DNA from 4 places in the Neobacillus sp. PVCKKU3 genome. Region 2 is predicted to be linked to each of the others. Evidence: riboswitches for the same ligand, from Rfam matches in the RefSeq annotation. Region 2 holds a riboswitch; each other region holds the start of a gene.

Region 1 (4,194 bases), on a different contig from region 2:
ATCAGGGCAGTGATACGCCTAGTAAGAAATTGCCGAATAAGACACATTAAAGGCAGTAAGGAGGAACTTTAACTTAAAACCCTCCTTACTGCCCACTAAAATAATTATTTTCCCAATTTTCTAATTATAAATCATAAGTATCATATCATAGCGTTACCTATCGATAGGCGCTAGTATTTCTTACATTATCTATAGAGCATATTAATAGCCGAGGACTACTAATTTCCTCGGCCACCTTTATTTATTTTAAACTAAAATACACTTTTTTAACATCAGATCCATCATGGAGATTAATAGAGACATAGTAAGAACCATTTGATAAGCCCTTAGTACTTAAGTTGTAGATATACTGATTTGATGTTGGGTCATATCTAAACGCATCTCCTGTATTAGGTGTACTGTTGACACCTACCGATAATTCAGTACCTAAAGCTACATCGGTTATTTTTGTAAACGAAATGGTTGCATTTGCAGTTGAGACAAATGCTCCTTGAGAATCGGTCAATTGGAATTTAACAGGGATAGTGCTGCCTGCCTTGAACACGCTTGAACCATTGATAATTGGTTGAAGAACCCCACCAAAATTGTAGGCAACGTTATATATGATTGTCTTATTGAATATATTTCCAGCCCTGTCTGTTGCTGTTAACTCAACAGTGTGTAAACCAGCTGTTGCCGTATTTAGTGTACCGCTTCCTTCAGTTGCAAGACCAGATAATGCATCTGATGCAGACCATGTAGCAAGTTGGTTAAGCGTAAAAGTACCAATGTTTGATACAACTCCATCGTTTTCAAGAGTAAGGCCGCCAATAGTAATGACAGGTTTTGTTTTATCAATTTTTAAACCAAATACAGTTACTTGAGCACTAGTATTCCCTGCCTTATCTGTTGCAGTACCAGTAGCAGATTTGTTTAAACCTTCTTCACTAAGGGTAACAGGTTGTGTGAAACTTGCTACACCAGATAAGTTATCATTTGCAGCAAATGTAACAACTACGTCATCATTATACCAACCGTTTGAGTTAGCTTTCCTATCAGGGCTACCTGAAATTGTTGGAGCAGTTTTATCAATATTAATACCAGAAACCGTTGCTGATTCACTATTGCCAGCCTTATCAGTCGCAGTACCAGTGACAGATTGGCCTGCGCCTTCACCAAGAGTTTTATTGCCGGTTACACTTGCTAAACCAGATAATGCATCGTCTGCTGTAAAGCTTACTGTAACATCTCCATTATACCAACCAGATGAATTTGCTGCTCTGTCAGGGCTACCTGATATTGTAGGTTTTGTTTTATCAATATTGATACCAGAAACCGTTGCTGATTCACTATTGCCAGCCTTATCAGTCGCAGTACCAGTAACAGATTGGCCTGCACCTTCACCAAGAGTTTTATTGTCTGTTACACTTGCTAAACCAGATAATGCATCTTGAGCATCAAAACTAACTGTTACATCCTGATTATACCAACCATCAGAATTAGCCACTTTGTCAGTGCTTCCTGAAATCATAGGTTTTGTTTTATCAAAATTTATTGTAATTGGTGCAGAAGTACCTATATTTCCAGCTATATCACTAGCTGTACCAGTGATAGTATGAGTTCCGTCTTCAGAAACTATAACAGGTGCAGATACTGAGCCTGGTAAAAGACCAGATCCACCTTCTTCATCTACAGCGGAGAAATTAACTGTTACATTTTGGTTATACCAGCCATTAGTGTTTGCAGCTCTATCAGGAGTAGCAGTGACTACTGGAGCAGTTGTATCTAGTACTTGTTTCTTGGTTACAACAAATTTAATGGTGTCACCAAATTTATTTTCTAGGCTTGCTCCTTGTTGATTGTTATTAGTGATGACAACATTAGTACTATTAAAGGTAAATGAATATGTTCCTGGTTGTAAGGTAGGATCAACTTGAATAGTTGCAGGAACATTTTTAGAACTATCTTTGCCAGCTAGGTTTACTGTAACTAAATTGCTAGTAGTAATACTCCCATTTGCAGCAATTGTAAAGTTTGTAGGTAATTTAACGTCTGCATTAGTCATATTACCATCCGAACTTACAATAAGATTAAAAGATTGGGTTGCTCCTTGCTCAACAGATACATTAGTGGATGATGCAACTAATTCAGAGGTAGTAATCTCAAGTTCACCTGCCAAAGCAAAACCTGTTGGGACAAGACCTGAAATTGCCAACGCAGTAACTGCGCTTAGGGCTTTTTTGCTTAATACATTTATAAAGCTAATTTTCTCCATAACTTTTCTCTCCTCTTAAATAATGATTAAGAGGGCCGGTTACACTACTAACTCCATATAACCTAAGTGTCCAGATTGCCGGTTATATATCATCGCTTCCCAAAAAATTAAAAGTATCACCTGAAGTTATAATTTCCATAGCTCACCCTCTTCCCATTAACCCCCTATATCGATATCACCTTCATAGGGTTCGTTCAGTATATAGAACTAAATATCTATGAAAATATTATAATTTAAACTATAGTTTATAGGTATTTTTTCCCTTCGACATTACCCAACTGATTTTCGACAAAATCAGCAAAACTAAGTAAGTTTGATTAAAAGTAAATAACTTCAACAATAGTGGAATATATATTTTTATAAATAATTTGTGAGAAAACCGCACAAACGGTTTATTAATATGCTGGATACAGAAAAAAAGTGCACTAACCTTAGTTAGTGCGTTTAAAAGATAGGAGGAAAATAAAGTTAGAATTTTACACCCTTCTATATTAAGAATATATTAAACGATAGTGGAATTGAATGTTTTTCGAATGACAAGATCCGTCAAAATTTTATTCCTTTGTAGAAAAATAATTATTTAAATTGTAAATTTTCTCAAGTAACATAATAAAAAACGGAATAAAATTACGGCTTAATAGGAGAATCGTCATGAAACATTTCGGGCGGCATCATATCTATTTGTTCTTCATGATTCCTTCCATAGTTTTGACAGATTTATTTATTGTTTTCCCCGAAGAGCTGGAATGGAATATTGTTTTCTTTCTTTGCATTATGGTCCTGTTTGACCAAATTAATCTGAAGGTTTTTTCCGGTTTCGACTATTCCTTTTTTCATGTCATATTATCATTAATCATATTTGACCGTTTCTCCATTGTTTACGGTTTCATTTATTTGCTTGTTGATTGTTTCGTTGCTAGCTTCATTCAAAAAAGAGGCAGCATTCAATCCAGGATATCCTTGCTCACCATGTATATTATCACTATCATTATCTGCAACGAGATTTATAATGTTTATAGTGACAAGACTTATTTTGCTCGGTATCTAACTTTACTGCTTATGTTGACTCTAAGCATAGTTTTGAAATATGTCTATGTGTATTTAGAGACTGGGACAGCATCTAGTAAGCTATTTTTGGACCGGTTTGGACCTATGATGTTTGAAGTAGCTGTTATATTCCCTATACTATCTTTCTTCAATCAGCTTGAGGTTAATCTGGTACTTATTCTGTTTCTAACCTACTATACGATCATTGGATACCTGCATAAGCAGTTTATTTCGATTAATCAATCCCAGATCAATTTATTAACGAAGAAGATAATGAGAAAATATGACATCCCTATTGTTTTTATGGATTTGAAAGATATAAAGGGTGTTTATTATCCTAAGAAAAAAATAATTATCATCGACGAAAAAATGGATTACCCTGAGCAATTACAAACTATTTTTCACGAGCTGCTTCATTATCAAATACAAAGGTATTTTAAAATTCCAAGAAAATCAGAGGAACTTATTATCACATTATTTGAAGCCGCAGTTAGCTGGTACTATATCATAACGATTAAATACAGCTCGGAAATAGAGTAGGGGAAGGGGGTATATTATGGCCACTCCATTGGGGCATGAGTTAAGAAGATTAAGGTTAGAAAGAAATTTACGACTTGAAGAAGTTGCAAAGGGGACTGGAATCACCCTTCAATATTTAAGCATGCTTGAAAAAGGGGATCGTAAGTCTGTTTCGTTTGAGATCATGGCGGATATTTCAAGATTTTACGGAGTGCCGTTAGACTATTTTGCCGCTTTCCTAAAAGAGGCGGAATCCAAGCAGCTCTCGGACGTAGAAATCATGCTTTGGCAGGCAATTAATGAAAAGGTGCGGGAAGATATTTATTTTAAAAAAGGGAATTCGCTAAAAAGTATTTTTTCGAAATTGTTCCATT
Region 2 (4,194 bases):
TCTAAAAATTCTGAGGCTGACTCCATGTCCTCTTTCTTTCTCCTTCTAAGCAGGGCGGCGAGAATCAAACCACCGACTAAAAGGAGACCTAATGCTGCTGCTCCAATCCAGATATAATTCATATAAGTTTCCTTTTGACTTAAATCCGTCTTGGCAGGCGTCAAAACCTTTTTACCGGCAAATTCTCTTGGGAATACGGTGATGCGGTTGTTGATATCGGCATCCGTTAGCCCCTTATTGTCCTTAATCGCTGTCCGTACTACGTTGGCAATAATATTTCGGATATTATCCTGCGTATCCGCTGTTAAGGATGACGCATTTTTCGGATTCGGCGGTTCCACTCCGACGTTAATGGTCAAATCGTCAATCGTATACGGGCTTTCTACCATTTCCTTTGTAATCCGGTTGAATTCATAGTTGACGCGATTAACTTTTTCCTGGTAGTCATTTTTTCCGCCGCTGCCTTCAGCCGCATAGGCAGGCACATCGCCTTCACCGGTGCCGTCCACTCCGCTTGGAACGGCTCCCGATCCGCTGTAGGATTTCGTGACCTCTTCAACACTAACAGCCATTCCTTTATCGGAATCCGGAAGCGGTTCGACTAAATTCTGCTGCGTCCTCACCTGGTCGAAATTCAGCTTCACAAAGGTCTGGACCAGCACCTTATCCTGTCCGAGCATCGTGCCGAGCATCTGCTGGATGCTGCGCTGAATGTCCGCCTCTACCTTTTGCTTGATCTCTCGTTGGCTTTCATAGCTGTCTACCCCGGCAAAGGCATTATCGCCCGACTGCGGCAAAGACAGAAGCTGGCCATTTTCATCAGTGATGACGATGTTTTCTTCTGGCAGATTAGGAATACTCTTCGATGCTAGATGGTAAAGAGCTTTAATCTGTTGTTTTTCCAATTCGTAACCAGGCTCGAGATCAACAATAATCGATGCGCTCGCTTTCCCTTCCTCCTCCGGCCGAATAAACACGCTGTCCTTCGGAAGAGTAATCATGACCTCCGCATTTTTGACGCCGTTGATTTTCGTCATTAAATTGGCCAGCTGCCCTTGAATGACTTCCCTCTCGATGGCATCAAGCTCGCGGTCGGTTACGCCAAATTTCAAATCCTTTGTCTGCTCCGAAAAACTAATCGGACCGTTCTTTGGATACCCTTCTGCCGCCAGGTTGACGATCAGGTCTGCTGCCTGCTCTTTCGGAACGAGGATTTGTGTGCCATTATTGGACACTTCTATGTCCGTAACCCCCTGCTTTTCCAAGACGGCCTTAATCTCGCCAATTTCCTTTTGACTCAAGCTATTGGCATACAAAGGCACGAGGCTGGGCTTGGAAAAATAAAAAATACCAACGCTGAGAAGGGCCACTACTAAAATAAACGTACCAATATACAATGTTTTATTTTTCTTGCTCGCGTTTTTCCAAAACTGCGAGAGTTTTTCCTTGAAATCATTAAATTTCTGATTCATAAGCCCTCCGCTATGCTAGCCAAAAATCGGCTGCACCTTTAAAACCTGCATTCTTTACATGACTTCCTGATAAGGTGATGCACAAGAACCGTCCCTATGCCTCAGTGAAAAATGATGCACAAGAACCGTCCCCATGCCTCAAACTTGCATTCTCATGATTTCTTGGTAGGCTTCGACTACTTTGTCCCTTACTTGGGTTGTCAGCTGCAGGGCGATTTGTGCTTTTTGTGCAGCTATGGTGACGTCATGGATATTTTTTATTTCACCTGTGGCTATTTTTTCGGACATGTTTTCCGATTGGACAATTGTTTCATTTGCTTTCTGTAAGGCCTCGCTTAACGAGTTCGAAAAAGAGGTGCCTGACACGGAAGCGGGCTGTGCATTTTGAGTTTTTCCCACGATCGATGCTTGCGCCGGAAACAGCTGATCAATTCTCATTCTTTAACACTCCTTATCTGCCAATATCTAAGGCTTTCAGCGACATATTTTTTCCAACATTAAAGGCTGTGATGTTCGCTTCATAGGTACGGGAGGCTGTCATCAGATCGACCATTTCTTTTGTAATGTCCACGTTTGGCATCATCACGTAGCCTTCATTATTGGCATCGGGATGGGTCGGGTCATAAACCGGCCGAAACGGAGTCTTGTCTTCTACGATTCTTGTAACCTTGACCCCATTTGAATTCATTTCATTTTGCAAGAATTGGCTGAATGGGGTCCCTCCCGTCCCATTCGCTTGCACCTCGACCATCTTCCGCCGGTAAGGCATCCAGACCCCATCCACCAATTGGCCCCGGGTGGTCGTAGCATTGGCGATGTTGGAGGAGATTGTATCCATTTTTAAGCGCTGGGCAGTTAGGGCTGAAGAACTAATATTTAAGGGTTGGAACATCGACATTATGAATCACCTACCTGCTCTTAATTGCTGTTTTGAGTAAATTGAATTCTTCGCTTATCTGGTATGATAATGTTTGGTACCAAATCGAGTTTTTGGTCAACTCCGTCATCTCACTATCCATATCCACCCCATTGCCGCTATTTTGCATGATAGTAGGTTCCTGGGTCACCAAAGGCTTGCTTGAAGCAGCTATGCCGATTGGGATATGCTTGGCATTGGTTCTCTTCCCGTCAAAGCCAGCACCGGAAAGTTCTTGTTTTAAAATGTCTTCAAAAATAACCTTTTGGGGTTTATAGTTTGGGGTGTTCACATTGGCGATATTATTGGAAATGGCATTATGTCTTAACACAGAGGCATCTAAAGCACGTTGGACGAGATTAATATTTTGAAGCATCGACATGGATCAGCTCTCCTATCAAATATTCAGAATACTCAAATTTTAGTTTTTGGGACATAAAAAAGACCATTCCGAAGAATAGTCTAATAGGGTAAACTATGACTCTTCGGCAACTGGCTGGCGTAATCCCTTCGGATCCTTAGCCCCTATAGCTTTGCGTCGCTGGGTTTCCCCAGGTTTGCTATTATCGGATTGTATTTGTCGATTTTTGGAAATTATATTGTCGAATTTTTCCTACAAAAATAATAATACAATGGTTTTAGTAATCTGACAACAAAATTAATTAAAAAGGCCTACTTAACTTAAATTAGTTAAGCAGGCCGTACTATTTTCAGTGCTTCTTTCCAGGTATCCTGCAGTTCTGTTAACATTTTTTCCACTTCAACTAACAGTTGCTCTTCCTTTTTGATATTCGCCTCTATTAACTTTTCCTTCATGTAATCATAAAGTACTATGAAAGATTTTGAGATTTCGATATCCATATTCAGGGTAACCATTAATTCAGTGACAATTTTTTGAGCCCGCTGGATACGGTCATTAGCCCTTTGCCAGTCTTTTTTCTCCATTGCCATTCTGGCCTGAAGGATAAATTTAATCGCCCCGGTATATAACAAAAGGGGCAGCTCTTCTTTTTTCGCATATAGTACTTGATTATTTTCGTAGGATTGATAGGCATTATTCAGAGCCATCATCTCACACCTTTCCCTTATTTTCGCTTGTCGTAAAAAATTCCGCTTACCGCTGCCGCAGTTGGTTCCCCGTACTGCTGTTTGATTGTTTTCTCTTTTTGTAGAGAACCAATCGCCGCAAGAATCTTTTGCTTGGCCCTAGTTAATTTTTCCTGAAGCTTTCGTTCTAACGGGTGAATGCGCCGGAGCTCTTCCTTGATGGCTTCGCTCATGAGGATGGCGCCGTTACGTTGATCTAGCTCGTTTACTTTCTCAATGCACTGGTCTCGTTCTTGGAGCAGCTGTTCTATAAGTTCTACTTCATTCGTTTCTAGTAGATTGCTTGTCAGCTGATAGTAATCTTTTAAAAACTGCTCTTTTTGTTTCTCCATCGATTACATTCCACCACCCATTTGCTGCATCAGCCAGCTGCTTTGCGTATTCGATTTCTGGATGGCCTGCTCCATCGCCGTGAACTGCTTCCAGTAATAGCTTTCCTTTGTCTGCAGGCGTTTCTCCCAGGAATCAATTTGTTCATCCAGCCTCTTTAACGCTTTGGAAAGATAAGTGTCACTCGAATACCCAGCCGTTTTCGTAATATCCTTCATCGTTTCGTTGAGCTGGTCGTACAATCGCCAGGCGATACCGCTGTTTTGAAACTCATCGGCATTGTTAACTGTGTTGTTGGAGGAAGCCCCCATATCGTATTTTTTTGAAAAAAGCTGAGCGACTTGGTCTAGATTATTTTCCAGTGCAGCT
Region 3 (4,194 bases), on a different contig from region 2:
CGTGACCGCAATCGATAAGGCTCTTTTTCCAGAAGCGATCCCTAATCCTGTATCATCTACAGCCTCTTCTATCGGTTTTGAATCGTTCTTTTCTTGTTTAGTCGTATTGGCTAGTTCCGCCTGTTTATTATTTCCTTGAGCAGATGTTGCCACATAGAAGAAAATGGACATCAGCAAGCCAAATACAATGGCTAACATCCATATTTTTTTTGTATTCATTTCCATCCCCTGTCTTTAGCGAATAAGTTTATAACTATAAGTTCCATACCCAGTCTGATTACCGGATGGTTCCCCAGTATAGGTTCGTTCAATAAACCTGCCTGTTACGACTGCTCCCTCACTTGTGGAAGACACACTTTCTAGAAAGAACGACCCAAAGCCAACAATCTTAACTTGTTTTATTTGATTTTGATCTGTTTGAACCGGCTGATAAATCGGAACAAGCACAACTCTCGTACAGCCTTTAGGATAATTCAGATAGGTGGCATTGGGACAAAGTGAAATGCGTTGATTAATAGCACGTGTGGTCGGACCAGCTAATTGTCCTGTTTGCGTGTTTAGAGTCGAGCCAACCTTCAGGTCAAATTGGTATCCGCTCTTTAAGTCCGTTTCATAGTCCTTTGCACCAGGACCCGTTAAGGCTATAGCACCGAAATTCCCATTCGCGGAATCGCTGACTTTTAACGTTTGAAGTGAGCCAAACATTAAATCGGTCGAAGGTTGCACCCCTAAAGGAATGGCACCTTTTCCTGATGCCAATGGCAGCAAGGCTACCTTTCCTTTGGCTTGGATGATTGGCTCTTCCAGGCCTAATGCCTTTGCAAAATAGAAGGTCCCTTTTTTACTGCCGGTTACTTCAATCACTGTGTTCGTTTCATTTGTATTAGTATAAAAATTGACCGGATTTTCATTGTTCAGTTGAATGGTCTTGGTAATCTCTTCTTTAGATTTGGAAATATAATTTGGAAGCTCCTGAGCACCCGCTAATGCCGATGCATCTACAATGTTTTGGAGCCTGCTCTTATCAAGATAAAGAGACCCGACATCAATTACCAAGGCCAGTAATGCGATAAACATCGTCATCGCTAATGCAACAATGACGCTGACAGAGCCCTTCTCATGTTTAAAAAAGTTCCTCATTATCATTCCACCCTCATCACGGTTTTAGCCTTTACCTTTAGAGGATCAGGCAAAAGCTCCTTCAAAATGGGAATGGAAAACGAAATGGGGTAGGACAAAGTCGCGGATACATACACTCCCCTAGTGCGATTAGAACTGGCTGGGGTAATCTCTACTAGAACTTGATTGGGATCAAGGGATGGAGCCGCATCTTTCGCCGTTTGAATGATCTTGGTATCCGTTTCACCTAAACTTGCGATTCTGGCCGCTTCACGGCTGGCATGATCAAGGGTAAGATAGGCATGAAAAATACGTCCGAAATCAATAATCGTAAACAAAATAATCATTAGTAAGGTTAAGGAAATGGCTAATTCAACGGTTGCCTGTCCCTTTTCAGATTTCATCACAGCAATTCCACTCCGTAAAAGCATACTGTTCCTAAAACAATCGCTACCCCATATGGGAACGCATGGTGGTATTCGTCTTTATTTAATCCGTCCAATGTTTTAAGCTGCGCTGAAAGAAAGATTCGTTTTAGGGAACTTATTAATTCTTTATTTTTGATTAGGATCAGAACGGAAATAATCCCGCCAATAATGGCCACATACAAAAATGACCCAAACACAAAACTGGCCCCTTTTAATGCGCCAATCGCCATTAAAAGCTTGACATCTCCAGCCGCCATTCCGCCTAATAAGTAAGGAATCACCAATAAAGCAAAGCCGGCTAATAAACCAAAGCCACTAAATTGGAATCCATTCCATCCATCTGAAACAGAATGAAAAATTAAGCCCAATATCATGGCAGGAAATGTGACCATGTTTAAGATTCTTCTGCTTTTAAGATCTGTAATAAATGAGATAACTAAGATGGAAAATAGGATAATACTCGTCAAAAGCTTCACCTCGAAAAAAATCCTACTTTCTAGGTTTGAAAAGAAAGTAGGATTTTAATATTGTTACACTCGGGAATTATTTATGATGGAAAGTAATTATTCAGCGGAAGTTGGTGTTGCGCCAAAAACATTATCTTTAACTGCTTTGATTTTAGCAACTAACGAGTCACCGAATGCTCCAAAAGCAGCAATTGCACCAATGGCAATGACTCCTAAAATTAGACCATATTCAGTCATACCTTGACCTTTTTCTTCTGTAATAAATTTCTTCATTTGGTTCATCATATTAATGAGACCACCCTTCTTCTTTTTTTATATTTTTGACATAAAACTTCCTATGCCCGAAGAATGGAGCTATGTACCCATTTTCGGCAACTGGCTGGCATATCGTCTACCGATGAAGCCCCTATAGTTTTGCGTCCCAGAGTTTCCTCTAGTTTGCCTTTTTCACAATAGAAGAACCAACGCCGACACTATAACCGTCATCTTGCTTGTGTCGAAATCTGTCGTGGTTTGTATGGTCATATTATCACGGTATTTTGGTCTACAACAACGATGAATTATTCCCTTATTTACATTTAATTGGAAATCTTGTAGCTATAATGTTCTATTTATTTAATATAAAATAAAACAGATATTCGAACGAACATGGGTAAGTTTAATTATTTTTTGAAATGGTCGTGTTTAGCATGAAATTAATGACAAAAAATGGGGTACGTGATGTACCCATTACAGTTATAAAATACACTACGTTTTGGAAAAGGTTTAAAGGTTTAATGTTTAAAATGAAGCCGATTGTAGATAAGGCCATTCTCCTTTCTCCGTGTAATTCCATTCATATGTTTTTCATGTTTTTCTCGATTGATGTTATCTTTATGGATGACCAAAATAAAATTCTTCATCTAAAAGAACATGTAAAACCTTGGACCGTTATTTTCCCTATTAAAAATGCAAAATCAACTTTAGAGTTACCAGCAGGGACTATTTCAAGGTATTCTATTAAAATTGGGGATCTGATTATACCCTAAAATGTCTACCCTATAATAAAAACAGAGTAAGGGAAATTTCCCATACTCTGTTTTTATTTAATGGATTGGCACAGACCCAGGTCTGGATCTGTGCTTTTAAAAGTATCCCTTACTATTGTTGCGGTGCAGAAGGAGTTGAAATACTTTGTAATGCCTCTTCTGCCTCGTTAGCATATTGATTTTGTACGGCTAAATCACCTAAAGCAACCATTCCTACGATTTGTCCATTTTCGACTACCGGCAGTCGGCGTATTTGCTGCTCTGCCATTAAATCTGCTGCCTGATGAACATCCATATCAGGTGTACCTTGTACAATTTGCTGTGCCGTCATGACTTCAGATACTGGTGTTTGTGCATCTTCACCTTGAGCTGTCGTACGAAGGGTAATATCTCGATCTGTTACAATTCCAACAATTTGTTTGCTGTTATTTACTACTGGGATCGCTCCGATATTATATTCGCTCATTAACGCTGCAGCTTCCTGTACGGTTTGTGTTTCCTTAACTGTAACAACATTTGATGTCATAATGTCTCTTAATTGTGCCATGAAACTTCCTCCAATCCTATTTACACCTTTATAGGATAGGGAACTTTGGCGATATTATTTATGGAAGTTTTTTCAAATAATAGTTGTACAGCTTTTTAAATGACCGAGGGCTGACATCAAGATTCTAAATCAGAAGGAATTGGGTTCATCTTTGACAGAATGATTACTTTTTTCCTCATTCTCATCATCCATTTCTTCAATATGAAGCTCTGAATTTAACATCTCTTGTTGAATCTTATCTAATGCCTGTCCATTTTGTTGTTGTTCCAATAAATCATAATGGAATATATCACTGATCGCATTCTCATCGATTGAGGCTATAATTTCGTGGATATCGTTATGATCACCGGTTATCGAGCCAAATCCTTGGGTTTGTTTTTTATAATTGACAAAACCGCTTGGAAGATTGTTTCCAAGATTAACACAGGATGCACCTTCTACCGTTCCGATTGAAATCGATCCAATAAAAAAAGCGGGGGAAAAACGTTTCAATATCAACATCCCTTCCCTAATTCATGGTATAAGACACTGGCTTTCCATTTATGTTTATTTGAATGTCATCCCTTTTATCTATTTGTCCTTTTTGCGGATTCTTATGGATAGCC
Region 4 (4,194 bases), on a different contig from region 2:
TTTGCCATTGTGGTTTCGATTTTAGTCGGGATTGTTCTTTCTTTCGTGGTCAAGACGAACCAGTTAAGGCTGAATGCCGATGAACATGGTCATGTCCATGACCATTCGAAACAAAATACGAAGCAAAAATTGGTCAGCGTGATCACTCATACCATCGATGAATTTTTCCACGTCGGAAAGTACTTGGTGATGGGTTCGTTAATCGCTTCAGCGATGCAAACCTTTATCCCGACTTCTACGTTGGCTGCACTTGGACATTCCAAAGTAGCGGGTGTTCTTGTCATGATGGCGCTGGCGTTCATTTTATCAATTTGTTCTGAAGCGGATGCGTTTGTTGCTTCGTCTTTCAGAAACACATTTTCACAAAGTTCAATTGTGACATTCTTGGTGTTTGGTGCAATGGTTGACATCAAGAACCTGCTGATGATGTTCGGAACGTTTAAGCCAAAATTCGTTATCCTGCTTGTTTCGTTAATTTCAGCATTCGTATTTATCGGTTCACTATTACTGTAAAGGAGGGAAGAATATGTTTCGCGTCGTGATTTTATTATTGTTTACCAACTTGTTTTTCTATTTGCATTTATCAGGAAACATTTCGAAGTATATTAATATGAAGTATTCCTTTCTTTCCTACAGTATGATTTATGCCCTATTCTTCCTAACTATTGTAGAAGGAATCAGATGGTACTTTAAAGAGAAAAAATCAGAGATAGAATTGGAATGTCATGAATGCCATCACGATCATTCACATGACCATAAAAAGCCTTCTTTTGGAAAAAAGCTAAAAAGAACGGTTTCGTATACGATGATTGTTCTTCCCGCTTTGACAGGTGTGTTTTTGCCGGTAGCGACCCTAGATTCACAATTAGTTAATGCCAAAGGATTTAGTTTTCCTACGTTAGAGGACGGGGCCGACCGTTATGGCATGCACCAAATATTAAATCCCGACATGAGTAAATTTATGGGCCAAGATGCATTTACGGATTTAGTCAAAAAGGAATTCAAATCGTATAAAGGAAATGACCATATTACCTTAACAGATGAGGACTATTTAAAAGGTCTGGAAGTCATCTACAACTTTTCCGGCGAATTTGTTGGGAAAACCATGACGATGAAGGGTTTTTCATATAACGGTCCGGGGTTAAACGGCAACCAAATCTTCTTATTCCGATTTGGGATTATTCACTGTATTGCCGACTCTGGTGTGTTCGGAATGATGATTCAATTCCCTGAAAATGTCCACATCCCAAATGATCAGTGGTACGAAGTAACAGGAACGATGGACACGATGTATTATCAGCCTTTTAAAATGAAAATTCCTATTTTAAAAGTAACGGATTATAAAATCATCGAGCAGCCGAAAGATGCTTATGTTTATAGGAATAGTTTTTAAAATAAAAAAGAAAGCTCCAAGCACTTTAAAAAGTCCATGGAGCTTTCTTTTTCAAGTGGCTTCTAGAGTTGCCCTTTTTTAGATGAACCCTAGTCAGCAAAGCCAGAATGGAATAACACCTTTCTTGTATCGTAACGTTCTAAGGCAACCAAAAATAACCTTCTTTTCAACAATTCTTTTTCTAAGAATTTATAATTTTTGTCGGCCATTTTTAGTAAAGCTGTTATGTACCCCTCTATAATATTTTCATCACTAAGTTCCACCACATCCATTTCAAGTTCGTTGTCATAAACATATGTAGTCAAAATGAAATCCCCCTAAAATATATACTATTTTAGGCAGCTCAGCCATCATAGTTTCAAACCTTAGACCTGTAGCTTTGCGTCCCACTCTTTCGAGAAGTTTGCCTTTATCTAAATAAACTAATTATTTATATTATATTACAATTTTTTCAAATATTACATAACAAAAATTATAAAGATTCATGGGAAGATGCATGGGGACGGTTCTTATGCCTCATTTTTGCTAGAAATTGAGGCGCGAGAACCGTCCCTATGCATCATCTTAAAATTAGCTTTTGATTACTTTTTCTTTCTTTTTGCTTTCATCTATTGGTGCAGGCGCAGTACTTTGGTCATTGGCAGTCAAATCGATGCCATAATCTTTAGCAAACACCATATGAGTTTCCACAAGAACGTCCTTCGTGTTTTCATCTAAATTGAAAACTCGGGCACCGCGCAATCTATTTCGGTCAGCCCCTGGTAGGCCGTATGCGCCAAAACCTGTGCTGCCTGAATAGCCAAGCAAGATTCCATAATAATTACCCATATAAGTATTGACATGGTCGTGTCCACAGAAGACCCCTTTGACATCCCCTCTTTCTAGCATTGCTGAAAACATTCCGCTGTTGATTGGACCCGGGCATTCCTCTTCATTTCTTTCACCCACAATATTGTGTTTAATCAAGGCCTTTGCGTGATGGGCATCCGTTCTTCCGTCAACACTTCCAAACCACATAAATCTGTGCTCCCAAAGCGGTATATGAATAAATACTAGCGATGGAACTTTATGACCCCATTGCTGTTCCAGTTTTTTTGACGTCTCATAATACCAGCTGACTTGGTTCATACGGAGCCAGTCCCAGGTTGGGTATCCTTGAAAATCTTGACCCGCAATCGTTTGAGGGGCATATCTTCCACTGTCAAGCAGCCAGAGGTTGAACGCTGCATCTGTCCCTTTTGAATTTTTGATAAGAAGATTCATGTTACCCGTACCTGTAACGTCTTTTACCCCAGGTGTGTTCATATTGTATCGGTAAGACATATAAATGCCCAGCATATCTTCCTCATTTAGGCCGCTTTTTGGAGTGGAATCCTCATCATGATTTCCGTATGTAATGGCCCACTTAATCCCTCTTTGCTCCATCGGCTGGGCCACATTGTTGATGGCTTGTTTCATTTCGCTAGGAGTGTCACAGCCCCCAGTGATGTTGTCTCCGTTAAGGACTACAAAATCCGGTTTCTCTGTATCAAGGACCTTTTCCATCAGTTGTATGGTACGGCGGTCAATATTTTCATCATCCTGTGTATCATTAAACTGAACAATCTTGAATTTGCCGTCTGGATTAAATTGAAGCTTCATATCATCATTTAATTCAGCATAAGCTGTCCCAGTAAACAAATCTTTTGGAAGGCCAGCTGCTCCGAGTGTTAATGCAAGTGTACCTATACCTCCGATTTTGATAAATTTCCTTCTGTCCATTTCTTTTTGTGAATCCAGATTACTCATAACAAAACCTCCTCTAGTTTTTTAAGTTCACAGTTTAAAAAATATATCTATTAATAACATAGCAAGGAGATTTTAATTCTCTGTATAGGTTATGTAAATTGTTGATTATAAATTGGTAAAGAATTCTAGACAAAGATAATCCATCTAATGATTATGAAAAATACATTAAAAAGAATCGTAAAAAATCACACCAAAATTTAGGTGCTAATAGAAAAACAGAGTAGCCACTGGTAGGACCACCCTGTTTTCAGTTGATTATTTTAAGGTCAATTTTACAATGGTTAAATATATCCTTCCTGTTTTGATTTAGCCTCCTAAAAATCTGCAATATATCTATCTAGTTTTTATAGCATTAAATGCATCCTTCAAGGCATTGGCTGCCTGGTTGATGGCGTTATGCGCCTCCGCTAACACCCCTGGCATCCAGAAGAAACCGTGAATCATTCCGTCATAGCGTGTCGCTTCCACCGGTACGCCTGCTGATTTCAGCCGTTCCGCATAGGCTTCCCCTTCATCGCGTAACGGGTCAAAGCCTGCCGTAATCACCAGCGCTGGCGGAAGTCCGCTTAAGTCCTCTGCCAATAATGGCGAAGCATACGGATTTTGGCCATCCTCTTCATTACGAAGATAATGATTCCAGAACCAGACCATTGTATTTTTTGTTAAAAAATAACCCTCGGCATTATCACGATAAGAGTCCGTGTCATAAGCGTGATTGGTAACAGGATAGATAAGCATTTGATAGGCAAATGAAGGGCCTCCCTGTTCACGAGCCATTAAGGCCACAACTGCTGCAAGGTTTCCGCCAGCACTATCACCTCCTACTGCAATACGCTCAGGGTCTACTTGAATCTCGGCAGCATTTTCCGCCACCCACTTAGCTGCAGCATACGAATCCTCAGCGGCAGTCGGGAATTTGTGCTCAGGTGCCAATCGGTAATCGACAGAAACAACGACACAACCCGCCCTGTTTGCCAACATACGGCAAGGCACGTCTACAGTATCCAGGTTGC

The links. A riboswitch is a leader RNA that binds a small molecule or an ion and turns the genes downstream of it on or off. The one in region 2 is predicted to bind cyclic di-GMP.
Region 1: linked by a shared signal. The riboswitch ahead of ACNQGS_RS03680 (PxKF domain-containing protein) and the one ahead of flgB (flagellar basal body rod protein FlgB) in region 2 are both predicted to bind cyclic di-GMP.
Region 3: linked by a shared signal. The riboswitch ahead of ACNQGS_RS08550 (Flp family type IVb pilin) and the one ahead of flgB (flagellar basal body rod protein FlgB) in region 2 are both predicted to bind cyclic di-GMP.
Region 4: linked by a shared signal. The riboswitch ahead of ACNQGS_RS21860 (hypothetical protein) and the one ahead of flgB (flagellar basal body rod protein FlgB) in region 2 are both predicted to bind cyclic di-GMP.

What each region holds. Positions count from the first base shown of each region.
Region 1 is NZ_JBLVQN010000003.1:158,853-163,046, forward strand. Features, by position in the region: gene ACNQGS_RS03675 (DUF4023 domain-containing protein) at 1-50, shown strand, start outside; gene ACNQGS_RS03680 (PxKF domain-containing protein) at 242-2,254, opposite strand; cyclic di-GMP riboswitch class II at 2,279-2,363, opposite strand; gene ACNQGS_RS03685 (ImmA/IrrE family metallo-endopeptidase) at 2,906-3,841, shown strand; gene ACNQGS_RS03690 (helix-turn-helix domain-containing protein) at 3,858-4,194, shown strand, end outside.
Region 2 is NZ_JBLVQN010000015.1:94,808-99,001, reverse strand. Features, by position in the region: gene fliF (flagellar basal-body MS-ring/collar protein FliF) at 1-1,472, opposite strand, end outside; gene fliE (flagellar hook-basal body complex protein FliE) at 1,611-1,910, opposite strand; gene flgC (flagellar basal body rod protein FlgC) at 1,924-2,370, opposite strand; gene flgB (flagellar basal body rod protein FlgB) at 2,381-2,770, opposite strand; cyclic di-GMP riboswitch class I at 2,873-2,960, opposite strand; gene fliS (flagellar export chaperone FliS) at 3,079-3,456, opposite strand; gene fliT (flagellar protein FliT) at 3,474-3,827, opposite strand; gene fliD (flagellar filament capping protein FliD) at 3,831-4,194, opposite strand, start outside.
Region 3 is NZ_JBLVQN010000009.1:123,956-128,149, forward strand. Features, by position in the region: gene cpaB (Flp pilus assembly protein CpaB) at 1-219, opposite strand, end outside; gene ACNQGS_RS08535 (pilus assembly protein TadG-related protein) at 235-1,140, opposite strand; gene ACNQGS_RS08540 (TadE/TadG family type IV pilus assembly protein) at 1,143-1,523, opposite strand; gene ACNQGS_RS08545 (A24 family peptidase) at 1,523-2,023, opposite strand; gene ACNQGS_RS08550 (Flp family type IVb pilin) at 2,111-2,299, opposite strand; cyclic di-GMP riboswitch class I at 2,382-2,467, opposite strand; gene ACNQGS_RS08555 (DUF192 domain-containing protein) at 2,704-3,042, shown strand; gene ACNQGS_RS08560 (CBS domain-containing protein) at 3,155-3,589, opposite strand; gene ACNQGS_RS08565 (hypothetical protein) at 3,719-4,081, opposite strand; gene ACNQGS_RS08570 (hypothetical protein) at 4,098-4,194, opposite strand, start outside.
Region 4 is NZ_JBLVQN010000038.1:5,752-9,945, forward strand. Features, by position in the region: gene ACNQGS_RS21850 (permease) at 1-513, shown strand, start outside; gene ACNQGS_RS21855 (TIGR03943 family putative permease subunit) at 527-1,393, shown strand; gene ACNQGS_RS21860 (hypothetical protein) at 1,483-1,698, opposite strand; cyclic di-GMP riboswitch class I at 1,728-1,811, opposite strand; gene ACNQGS_RS21865 (metallophosphoesterase family protein) at 1,964-3,181, opposite strand; gene lipP1 (LipP1 family hormone-sensitive lipase) at 3,515-4,194, opposite strand, start outside.